2 regions of the Lysinibacillus sp. NPDC096382 genome follow, and region 2 is predicted to be linked to the other one. Evidence: a T-box and tRNA genes for the amino acid it is inferred to sense, from the RefSeq annotation. Region 2 holds a T-box; the other holds one or more tRNA genes.
The links. The T-box of region 2 lies ahead of argS (arginine--tRNA ligase). A T-box ahead of a tRNA ligase gene usually reads a tRNA of that ligase, here a tRNA-Arg.

Region 1 (6,260 bases), on a different contig from region 2:
ATTGTTTGTACTCACGCTTTTGGTCTTGAACTTGCATTTTAGCAATCTCAAGCTCTTTAATTTTGTCGTTTAATTCTTCTAGTTCTTCAGAGGTATTAGCGCTCTGCTTAATAGCGTAATCTTTACCTTGTTTGAAAGCTTTATACCATTTGCGATAATATGATTCACCGAAATTAAGTTTAAGCTCTTTGTTAAGAAGGTCACTAATACCTTCCCATGTAAGACCAAGAAGCTTTTTGTTCTCACAGATTCGATACTTGTATTCTTCAACGATTTCATTAGGAAGTTGTTTAGTATTCATCTATTAATCTTCCTTAAATAAGTCTTCTTCTTGTTCTCCATCTGTTTCAGAAGATACATTGAACTTGCTAATAGTTGCAATTGAATCTTCTTCTTTGATAGAAAGAGTGATGTTTTTACCGTTAAATTCTTCAAGTAATTTATTTAGGCTATACTTGAAATCGCCATCTTTAACAGATTCAGTTACGATTAACTCTCCTAAAGTCCAATCAATATCAAGTTTACCTTTTAGTTTTATTGAGTTAGTGCGCTTTGCCATTATTTCTTAGCACCTGCTTTAACTGACTTTTGAACAGCTTTCGCTTGTAATAAACCATTTGGTGTAACAGGGAAGATAGCAACGCCACCACTGTAATCTACAGCGTGATAAGTTTGCATTTTATCGTATTCAACTTTTCCGTTTTTCTTCACAGACTTGCCAAATTTATCAAGCTTTACTGCGTAGTGTGTGAATAAGTCAACTACTGCATATCTAAGACCATACATAGTCTTAATTTTTCTAATGTGTAACATTTCTTATTTCTCCTTTGCTCTAGTAAATTCAATATTTTATTGTAGGGGCTAGTGGGATTGAACCAATGATTTTGGGTTAGGAATCTAACGTTTTATCACTAAATTAAGCCCCAATTACAACAAAAAACACTATCAGAATAGTTACGCCTTTCTAATAGTGAATTGATTGTCTTAATATTCAGTTGTGTAGTAGACACATTCACCCTAAAGAATAATAATGATTCTTTAGATTGTTTTAAGGTTACTGTGTCTGAATCACACCCTATATTCAGGAAACAAAGCGAAAGGAGAGTAAACGAAAAATTTTATTAACTTTGCTTTGTTTCTTGAATATAAGATGTAATATGAGGGGTGATACGATTCGAATCTACTCTGCTTTTGCAACAGTTGACATTCTGTCCAACTCCCATAGAGCAACCTACAAGATTTTAACCTGCGAATAATAGAATTGCTGTCTATTCTTTTACGCAATTGGTAGCTACATAAGATTAAGCTCAGGAACAGAATCGAACTGTTGTTTTTTGAATAAAAAGCAGATGTAATGTCACTATCTAATCGAGCGCATAGTGGGGTGAGCGTTGAACAGAGGCTTGCTTATTAGACAGGTGAAATAAGGATTCAATCCTGTTGGCTGATTAGGCAGTGGTCGAACATGCAATGATACGATAAAATTTTTTATAAATACTCTAATTTTTTTAAACCATCTATTCTATACATTGTGTAATCATCTTTCGATATTGCTGTGTTTGAAGCAAAAATCTCAAGCTTCTCTGCTTCTTCATCATAAATATCGAAATATCTATCCAACGCTATTTCAAATGCTCTTTCCTTCCAACGGTTATCTATACTATCGTCAGATTCCTTAGAATACAAGTAAGATTCATTAACTAGTTCGTTGTTAGTTTCATATGTTAAAATATAGTAATTCATAGTTATATCCTTTTTGGTAGGGCATAGGGTATTCGAAACTCTAAATACTCGAAAGAAAATCGAGTGGCGTAGTCCACGTCAAATGCCCAAAATTTTATTGGCGCGCCATGAGAGATTCGAACTCCCAACCGACAGGGTAGAAACCTGTTGCTCTAATCCATTGAGCTAATGACGCATATTTGATTTTCAGCATTGAGCGTAGTTAAGGGAAGAACTACGCTCAAACTTTGATTCTAAGGAGGTTTAAGTTATGAAATCAAAAGAACTTCTCACTTTATCTTGCGAAGGGTAGGTAGCACCGAAAGTTCTTTTAGTTGTTTTTGTAGTACTTGATTGGGTCTCAGATGTTTACTTAATTCTAATTAATCTGTTTGTCTTGTTTGTGAGTTTAGTTATTATCTTACTCATATGTTCGCAAGATGTTAAAGAGGTAGGAATAACACCTTGCGCTCAATAAGTTTATTAGCAGTAGCTTAAATAGGTAAGTGACTCACCTTGTATATCATATTATATTATTATATTACTTTAACAAACTGTTTTATCGAAATAATTTGAAAATAGTGGTTTTTTTAATAAAATCCGAATAAAAAAGGTGAAATTCACACAGTATCACACCGATCATTTACTGAATTAGTTAATAACTGTTTTTTCTAATACTTCTTTGAAAGTTTTAGAAACAGCAAACTTTGTAGCCAAGTGAGTTGGTTTAACCACTGGTGAACCACCTTGAGGGTTACGGTAAGTACGCTCAGGTTTTACTTCAACCTTGAACTGACCTAAAGTACCAAAACCAATATTAACTTGACTTTCAACGATAGCACGAACATATGCTTTTTCTACTGAATCAAGAACTGCTGTTCCGAAGTCTTTTGTTATTTGGATTTCTACGCTATCTGTGTCACCTTCTAAGATATCTTTAGCTAACGCTTTTGATACACGCACCGTTGGTAGTGTAGCTTGTAGTTCCTCAGCTAAGATTCCTGTAATAAAATCTGTACGACCTAATTTAGCCATTTGGTTATAAGCTCCTTTTTCTCTGAAAAATAAAATGTGATTTTTACCGCCTTTGGAACAGTAAATAAATAATTATATATTATTATATTACTTTTTTATAAGTTAATCTTCACTACTATTAGTAGTGATTCCTAGTTGTTCCTTATCTTCTTCTGATAGACAAGAGAAGTTACTATAGCGTTCTGAACCTTTGCTAATTTCCTTTACTTTCTTATGAGATAAGACTTCTAGATTCTTTTCCTCTTTAGTGAGGTAGTAAGCGAACATATCCAAAATTACTTTAGTGTTTTGCTTTTCCCAAGTAAACAATAGATATTCTTCTAATGTCATTGTCTGAGCTAGAAATTCAATTTCTTCGTTAAGAAGGTGTTCAATGACTTGCTTGCGTTGTGCTAAATTTAGCGAACTATCTAAGTTCACTGTTAGGTGTGGTAGTAAAATTTTCATTTTATTAATTAACCCTCTCATTCTTTAAGGCGGTGGGAAGTGACATTTGCAATACTTTTTTGTACAAGCTGTTTTAGCGACATGTTTTACAGATGGAAAGTAACCGGTCTTTTGCTGATTTATTGTCACTATAGAACTCGTTTGTTGCAGGTAGGTGTTCACCGCACTTGTTACATTGTTTTGTTTTTAAACCTAGAGTGCTTGTGTAGATCACTCTACGCCATTGACGCTCATTCTCTTTCACGACTGCTTTGTAAACGGTCTTGAGCGCTTTCTTGACATTCTGATTCTCAATGCCTATGGCTTCACCGATTTCTCTATGGGTGTAGCCTTTTTCAACCATTTTAATAAGAAGTAACTGTTGATCCGTGAAGTTACATTGATTGATTAGTCTATCCAATGAAGCATAAGTCGCTATCACTTCTTGATTAACAGCTTTAACCCCTGTAACGTCAAGTGTGCTACCGCCGCCTAAGAAAAGGTTATCATCATATTTGTATCTAAACTCTATTAAAAGCTCAACCACGCCAATGTCATTCATGACGAAGGGTTGAAACATTAAGTCCTTACTAGTAATGTGTGTCATGCTAAATCTTCCTTCCTATATAATGTAACTTCACCAACCTTTTGTAGTTGATTTCGACTTTAGTCATTATATATTATTTCGTAATTTTTGGATGTGTTTTTTGAAAAATATATTATTTTTTAATTATATATGTTTTTAATATAAATATGTTTATAAAAGTAATATAATTATATAAAATAAAGGAGCGACATATAAAGGTTCCGTTTAAGTATATTCAAGAGAAAGTAGGGATAAAATTGCCAAACATTTTACACCAAAATACTAACCGCCTAAAAGTCAAGGTTGCAAAGGTGCTGTACTATAAGGAAGAAAGCATGTGGGGCATTGTGAGCGTTGCACCAACTAAGATAGAGGGTGACTTCGAACCTGAGCTGAATCGCTATAACAACTTTGTTATTAGAGGTAACATTCCATTGGCTATGAATGTGGGGCAAGAATATGACATTGAAGTATCAGATTTGCAGACAGACGCTAAGTATGGTGAGTTCTATGAGATTATTCGTATTCATATAGAAGCACTTGACACAGTAGAAGCACAACAGCGCTTCCTACAAGCTGTTCTATCAGAGTATCAATCAAAGCTGATTCTTGAAGCCTTTCCTAACAATATGATTGTAGATGATATTAAAGATAATATAATTGATATAACTACAATAAAGGGTTTCGGGGAAGCTACAGCTCTAAAGATTAAGAGAGAAATCAAGCGAAACAAAGACTTAGGAGCTTTAATGGCGAAACTTGCTGACTTGAACCCATCAGGGAGAATGTTGAATAAGATTGTTGAGAAGTTTGGAAATTCTACAATTGCACTATTCAAAGCAAAAGAATCTTTATATTATCTATGTATCGTTTCAGGTTTAAGCTTCAAAAGAATTGACAACGTAGCTCTCATGCGTGGGGAAGATAAGTTTGGTTCAAAACGCATTAAGGCTTACTCAGAATACTACTTTAATGAAATTGCAAATCAAGGGCATTCGTGGGTCAATGAGCGGGAGTTCCTAGAACAAGCTATCAAAGAACTAGATGTTAATGGCACATATATTCGCAACTATATGAAGTCAGAGGATGGTGAGAAAAACTTCTATTGGCAACAGGAGGATAAGAGAATTTCTTCTATTCTTATGTACAACAATGAGCGCAACACATTACGAAATTTACTGAGACTTGCTACTAGATATGAAGCACCAATTGGCTTTGATGTTGATGAAGCAATCAAAGACGCTGAGGCGGCGCTAAATGTAAAATATACTGACGAGCAAAAAAATGCTATTCGTGAGAGTGTTCTGCACGGTGTGTTTATTATAAATGGTAAAGGTGGTACAGGTAAGACCACTGTAGTCAAAGGGATTGTCGAGGTATTAAACTCTTTAGGCCTTACTTATAAAGCATGTGCATTGAGTGGTAAAGCTTCACAGGTTCTTTTATCGAAAGATATTGACTCTGCAACAATTCACCGCACGTTTGGAATTGGTGTTAAGAAGTCAGATGATGAAGAAATCGGTGATGGTAAATCATTCTATGATGTAATAATCATTGATGAAAGTTCAATGGTAGATGCAGGACTGTTTAGCCAAATGTTATCTAAAATTCAAGATGGTACTAAGGTAATTTTAGTAGGGGATAGTGGTCAGCTTTCAGGTATTGGGCATGGGGATGTGCTTCGTGATTTACTTCAAACACAATACTTCAAAACTATTGAGTTAAATCAAGTTCACCGTCAAGCCCAAGATTCAGGAATCATTGAATTAGCTACAAAGATTCGTGAAGGTGTTCAAGTTTGCTCTGCTAACCAAGAGGGCATGATAAAGTTTGGAAAGAACAAAGACATGATTATGGTCAACTATCAAAACAAAGAAGATATGCCCGAAAACGTTGAGAGAGTTTTAAGAGGTCAAGCAAAGAATATCAAAACACCTCAAGATCTAATGGACTTCCAAGTTGTTGTGGCTATGAAAGAACGTGGTGCTATGTCAGCAAAAGCAATTAATAACCTAGCTCAATCAATCTTTAATGACCTAGAGAAGCCATTTGTGTCTTACAATGGATATGACTTCAGGGAAGGTGACAAGGTTATTGTAAAGGGCAATAGCTACGAAATCAGCTACTATGATGATTTAGAGCATTATTATAATGTGCGAGACAATGAGTTAACTGAAAATGAGATTCAGGAATACTTATTAACATTGGAAACTGACGAGGAAAGAATTGAGTTTTATGATAGTATTTCAACATCAAACACTGGTGATTTATTCAATGGTACCATGGGGATAGTTGTAGATGTGTTTGAGAAAATGGACTATAACACAAATAAAATAGTTCAATGCTTGGTGATTAACTTCGAGGGACTAGGAATTAAAATTTACCAACAATCAGAACTCGATAGTTTGGAACTAGCTTATACTGTAACTTGTCACCGCATACAAGGTTCAACTATCAAAAACGTAGTAGTTGTATTAGATTACTCTGCATA
Region 2 (6,260 bases):
TGAAAACACCATAGATGACCAGCTATTTGCCTCCTCGTCATTTCTTGCCTCATCCAGTGGTAGCAATAAACCAATTGGAAATAAGCCGCTTAATACGATACCTATTATAAATACAGCAATCCATAACAAAGTCCCTGAGCCTAACCATAGGAACACAAAGCCAATCACGCCTAAGACCCCTAAAGAAAAGAGCCAACCGATTCGACTGAACCATTTTTCCATTAGTATAGGAACCGAAATATTTCCAATCATTTGTACAATAGACATAAATGTTAGCATAGAGCTTGCAGCGACAAGAGAAAAGCCCTTATCCTGTAATATCGGTGCTAGCCAAGACATTATTGAAAAGAACAAAGATGTTTGTATCCCAAAGTAAATTAAAATGGTCCAAGCACGTGCATTTTTCCAAGGATTTCGTGCTGCATTTTCTGTCAATACACCTGTTTCTGGCCGCTCTTGATTTTGTATTGCTAGTAACCATATACAAAGAGCAATGATAGCAAGTATTGCCCAATTGCCAAGCGCCATCGTCCAGCTCTCATGAAAATGATTAAAAAATGTTATGGTTAGTGCCGCACTCAATGTTGCCCCTGTTCCTATTCCGAATGAATAAACACCTACCACGGTTGTAAAACGATTCGGGAATTTTTTCTTTATATAGGCATTTAAGATGGGTCCAATAAGAGCAATGGCAAATCCTGTAGCGAAGCTTGTGACTACAAGTAGTACATAACTTTCTTTTAAAAAGCGTAGCCCATTTGCTAATGCTAGGATTATTATTAAAAGCGTAATGGCTGTTTTTGTTCCGAGTTTTCTTTGTAATGGTACTGCAAATGGTGCAAAGAGACCCATACAAAACACCGGAATAGAAGTTAAAAAGCTCATTTTTGTATTTGATATATGGAGTGATTCCAAAAGTATATTAAATAGTGGTCCTATTCCTGTGATTGCTGGGCGCATATTGAGTGCAACGAAGAAAATACTAACAACCACAAGTACCATGGAAACACGCCATTGCTTTTTCTCCATACGTTATAAAAACCTTCTCTCTATTGATACGGTTAAAAATTCAACGAAATTTGTTAGACCTTTGAATTCTCACTATTTCCTTTTACCATTTTTTCTAGTATCGGTCAATTTAATGGTAATTATTGATGTAGTATCAAGACATAGCTGCAGCTTACGATACTTACATTTTTTTTGGCGCTGCAATGCCCAATAATGCTAACGATTCTTTTAAAACAATGGCTACACAATGACAAAATGCTAATCGTGATGTTCTCTGGCTATCATCGACCAATATTTTATTTTGAGCATAATATTTATTAAATACACGCGCTAATTGCAAGGCATATTTAGCAATTTGTGATGGATCTGCTTGCTCAAAAGCGTTGACGATTACATTCGGAAACTGTTCTAGTAATAAAACAACTGGCCACGCTTGCTCCCCTAATGCTTCAAACGATACTTCGTAACTAGTTTCATTTGCTTTTTCCAAAAGAGATGAGATACGTGCATACGTATATTGAATATATGGCCCTGTTTCACCCTCAAAATGCATCATTTGCTCAATCGAAAAGTCAATATCATGAAGACGATCATTTTTTAAATCATTAAAAATAACCGCTCCTACACCAACCTGACGTGCAATGTTCTCTTTATCCACTAGATTTGGATTTTTTCCCTCGATATTTCGCTTCGCCGTAGCTATCGCTTCTGTTAGTACTTCTGCTAATAGAACAATCTTTCCTTTACGCGTCGACATTTTTTTACCGTCTTTTAGAATCATCCCAAAAGGTACATGCTGTAAGTCTTTTGCCCAATCGTATCCCATCTTCTCAATTACGTTAAATAGTTGTTTAAAATGAAGAGATTGTTCATTCCCTACAACATAAAATATTTTTTTAGGATCATATTGTTGTTTACGATAAAAAGAAGCTGCTAAATCACGTGTAGCATAGAGCGTAGCACCGTCTGTTTTAGTGATTAAGCATGGAGGCATATTGTCTATTTCAACGACATACGCACCATCTGATTGCACAAGTAGATCTTTCTCTTTCAATTCTTTAACAACAGCAGTCATTTTGTCATTGTAGAACGCTTCCCCAGCGAAAGAATCAAAGTTTATTCCAAGCAATTGATAAATGGTTTTGAATTCTTCGAGTGATGCATCTCTAAACCATTGCCAAAGAGCTAAAGCCTCTCCATCTCCATCTTCTAATGCTTTAAATGCAGCACGCCCCTGTTCATTGAGTGTTTCATCCTGTTCCGCTTCTTTATGGAACTTTACATATATTTTTAACAGTTCCTCTATTGGGGCAGCTTCAATTACTTTTTGATCTCCCCATTTTCGATAGGCAACGATTAACTTACCAAACTGTGTGCCCCAGTCACCTATATGATTTATACGAATTGCTTGATAGCCATTTTTCTCAGCAATATTCGCCAAAGCATTCCCGATCACTGTTGAGCGTAAATGGCCCATGGAAAAAGGCTTCGCTATATTTGGGGAAGAAAAGTCTAAAACTACATTCCCTTTTGACTCCTGATGAGTCCCGTATAAATTTTCTTCTTTTACTATTTGGCAAAGTACTTGATGTGTAATCGTTGGCTGATGGTAAAAAATATTGACATAGCCACCTACTACTTGAACTTCTTGTATTAAATTACAGCTTAAATTGTGTTTTATGTCGGATGCAATACTGTTTGGAGATTTTCTTAATTTTTTTGCCAGTGTAAAGCAAGGGAATGCTACATCTCCTAAGCCCAAATTTTTCGGTCTTTCTAGTAGATCTTGAATGTCATTAACAGATAACTCATTATTTAATGCCACAGCGATTCTTTTCGCAATTTGTGTATGCATGTTCATTCTCCTCTCAATAAAAAAAGCCCCCATCTCTAAATATAGAGACGAGAGCATAGTTATCCCGTGGTACCACTCTAGTTGCCATATAAATATGACCACTTTCCATTGTTAACGAGGTGACTCCCCGATATTCTCTACTACTCATTCGAGAACCTTCTCCAAAGTGCGTTTCATTTATGGCTGCTGCATTAGGCTCACACCATCCCTAATTCGCTTTCCAGTAGCTCCATAAACTACTCTCTTTTTCATCGAATTTGACTGTAATTTCAAAATATTCTACACGAGCTACTAATTATTGTCAACAGTCTTTTCAGAAATATCAAGAAGTAAATGTTTACATTAAAAATGTTCTGCTGAATAATTAACAATAACACTTTTTTTAGCCCGCCATACATTTCGCACCTTATTTTTCTTGATGTCATAGTACGAGAGTACGCTCTCCTTTGGTATTTCCAAAATACTATAACCCTTTTTTTCATCAATAAAACTAGATAAGAAATAAAACCCTTCTTTTTTTTCATCGTATTTAACTGAGCGAATTTTTGAATAAATATTACTACTATCTAGTAGGTGCTTTACTTTTTTTGTTTTGACATCTATTTCAACAACATGCGAAATAGGACTATCTACAGCTTCATCATAGCTAATAATAACAGAGCTTGCATCTGGAGCCAATGATGCGCCACTTATAAATCTTTCTACATCGGCTACATGTTTCTTTTTTTGTCCTTCAATATCATAAATATCTAAACTGTATTTGGTCGGTTGTAATTTCGTTTGATTTTTATTAACCTCGTCAAGTTTCTTCTGATCTTCGTCCTCGGAGAAAGAAACCACAATTAATTGATTATTGTTCGGGTTATAATTAAAATCTAAAATACTGCTATCCTTGTTGTCTTCGTCCCATATTTGTATTTTCTGCGTATCAAGATTATAGGTAGCCATATGAAAATTTTTAAGTTCATCTCTTAATAGCACTCTCATAAAGATAATTCTTTGAGCTTTGTCTATTTGGATAAAGTCAACGTTATGAAATACAGTGGTTAATTGTTTCATTTGATTCGTGTTTAGGTCATTTTCAAATAATTGTATTGTATGATCTGATATGACATCAGCAAAATACAATATATTAGTACGTTCAGAATAAGCGAAAGCAGTAAAATCCGTCGTTTCCTTACTAAATAGTACTTTACTTTTATTTTGACTCTGATCAAAATGATAGAATGTAAACTTCAAACTTTTAGGATCAAACACATTGATATAAAGTTTAGATTCTGAGGGATTATGATCATTAATTGAAAATATTTTTTTACTAAAGACAATGCAAATCATTACGGTAATTATCAAAATTAATGTAAGTCTCTTCAAGATCCCCTCCCTTTCTACTAAAAGTTTGCTATTTCGCCCTACTATTTAATGTACCCCTCATCCTTACCTGCTAGAACTCTTCCTAAAGGTTATTTAGCTTACGAGTACTCACAACACATTTACACGCTTTTTTATAAAAGTAAAACCAGTATTATTTGGCAATCGTCTAATGAATGAACACGTAAGGAGGTACGATATGGAGGAAACAATAACAGCAAGCGGTTTATCACGAGATCAGGTGATTGAGGAGCTAATGTCCAATTATGGCCAAGCGATTCTGCAGCTTGTTTATACATATATACATGATACTGCTCTTGCTGAAGATTTGACGCAAGAGATTTTTATCAAGTGCTATAAGGCTCTCTCAACATATCAGGGGCATGCCAGTTTGAAAACTTGGTTATGGCGTATTGCTATTAATCATTCAAAGGACTATATAAAGAGCAAGAAAAACGTCGATGTTATCGAAACGAATGTGTTAGAGGAAACATTAGAAACGAGCGATTTGCTTGAGCAAGTTGTGAAAAATAGTGAGGACGAGGCGTTGTTTGACTTAGTGATGGCACTTCCCGTAAAGTATCGTGAACTTATTTACTTTTATTATTTTGAGGACTATTCGATCCAGGAAATTGCTAGCATTTTATCATTGAATAACAATACGGTGAAAACAAGACTTCGTAAGGCACGTTCCTTGTTACAAAAAGCGTTAGGAGGGAATCCATTTGACGGAAACACGTTTTAAACAAGCTATGAAAAATCAATTTAAAAAGGTGCAGTTTACGGAGACACATAAGGAAGCTGTGCGCAAAGGCATTCATGAGGAACTTTCGGATCAGGTGCTGTTACCGATGCTACAAACGATGCGCTCAGGCTATGAGATTACGCAACTTCTTTATACAAAAAACAAAGAGGTAGTTCATTTTAACGAAGGGATGATCTATGCTTCTCTACATCGCCTTGAACAGCAACAACTCGTCGTAAGTGAGTGGCACGAGAACGAAAAGCGATATGTTCTTTCACGTAAGGGTGTTAAACTTCTGACGCTTAACAAAGAAACAGACAAGCTCCCTTCTCTTCAGCAATTACTGAAGGAGGTGCGCTATGCGAACGGTTAAAGAATTTATTCAACATGTAAAGGGTCATATTCGGAACAAGGAGGCACATAAAGCTGTTGAAAAGGAGTTAACCTATCATTTAGCGAAGTCAAAACAGGCTTGGCAGGAAAAGGGCTATAACGATGCAGATGCAGATGCAGAGCAACAGGCTGTAAGTGAAATGGGTAATGCTACAAATCTCGGCGTCTCACTCAATCAAATTCATCAGCCGAAAATCGATTGGCTACTCGTTATTCCATTTGTGCTGGTAGCGATGTGTAGCTTTTTACCGCTCCTACCAGCTGAGCTCTCGTTACGACATTTTATCATGCGTAATGTCGTTATTGTTATTGGTGGAATTGCTGTGACAATTTTCTTAACGCGACTCGATTTCCGCAAGCTAGAGCGCTATTCCACGCATTTGTATGTACTGGGATGTCTCATATTTCTTATTATCTTAAATGGTAATCAAATGATGAATGATGTGATCTTTTTTCAAGCAGGTTCCCTAGAACTTAAAGGTTGGATGACATTGCCTCTCTTTTTAATAGCATTTGCGGGATTTTTTGCTAAACAAAAAAAATCATTATGGTGGTTGCTCATTCTTTATTCTATCGGTGCATATTGCTACATACGATTGCCGGACTTTTCATTATTCTGCACGTACACGGTGATTGTTGCCATATTATTTTATGCGAGTAGCTTTTCTCGCAAACAAAAATTAGCCTGTACCGTAGCTTTTAGTTTCTTATTTGTTGCCTTAATAAGCTATTTAATGGTTGTGCCTTTAGCCCCCTATAACCTTTCACTGGCTCGAATGAAGACTATATATACACCAGGTTTAGAAGATAATGGTGTATCCTATATTTCAACCGTGATGAAGAACCTCACATGGTTTGGCAACAGCAAGGTAATATGGGAGATTGAGGCAC

Region 1: it has a tRNA-Arg gene. The T-box ahead of argS (arginine--tRNA ligase) is inferred to sense a tRNA for this amino acid. The anticodon was not compared.

Annotation. Positions count from the first base shown of each region.
Region 1 covers NZ_JBIWFC010000008.1:157,289-163,548, reverse strand. The annotation lists gene ACIQZA_RS13570 (metallophosphoesterase) at 1-301, opposite strand, end outside; gene ACIQZA_RS13565 (YonK family protein) at 305-559, opposite strand; gene ACIQZA_RS13560 (hypothetical protein) at 559-813, opposite strand; gene ACIQZA_RS13555 (hypothetical protein) at 1,489-1,743, opposite strand; tRNA gene ACIQZA_RS13550 (tRNA-Arg) at 1,842-1,918, opposite strand; gene ACIQZA_RS13545 (HU family DNA-binding protein) at 2,374-2,757, opposite strand; gene ACIQZA_RS13540 (hypothetical protein) at 2,860-3,204, opposite strand; gene ACIQZA_RS13535 (hypothetical protein) at 3,278-3,790, opposite strand; gene ACIQZA_RS13530 (AAA family ATPase) at 4,027-6,260, shown strand, end outside.
Region 2 covers NZ_JBIWFC010000002.1:323,172-329,431, forward strand. The annotation lists gene ACIQZA_RS05335 (MFS transporter) at 1-1,029, opposite strand, end outside; gene argS (arginine--tRNA ligase) at 1,190-2,869, opposite strand; T-box leader at 2,904-3,124, opposite strand; gene ACIQZA_RS05345 (hypothetical protein) at 3,206-4,234, opposite strand; gene ACIQZA_RS05350 (sigma-70 family RNA polymerase sigma factor) at 4,431-4,976, shown strand; gene ACIQZA_RS05355 (helix-turn-helix transcriptional regulator) at 4,957-5,349, shown strand; gene ACIQZA_RS05360 (FtsW/RodA/SpoVE family cell cycle protein) at 5,336-6,260, shown strand, end outside.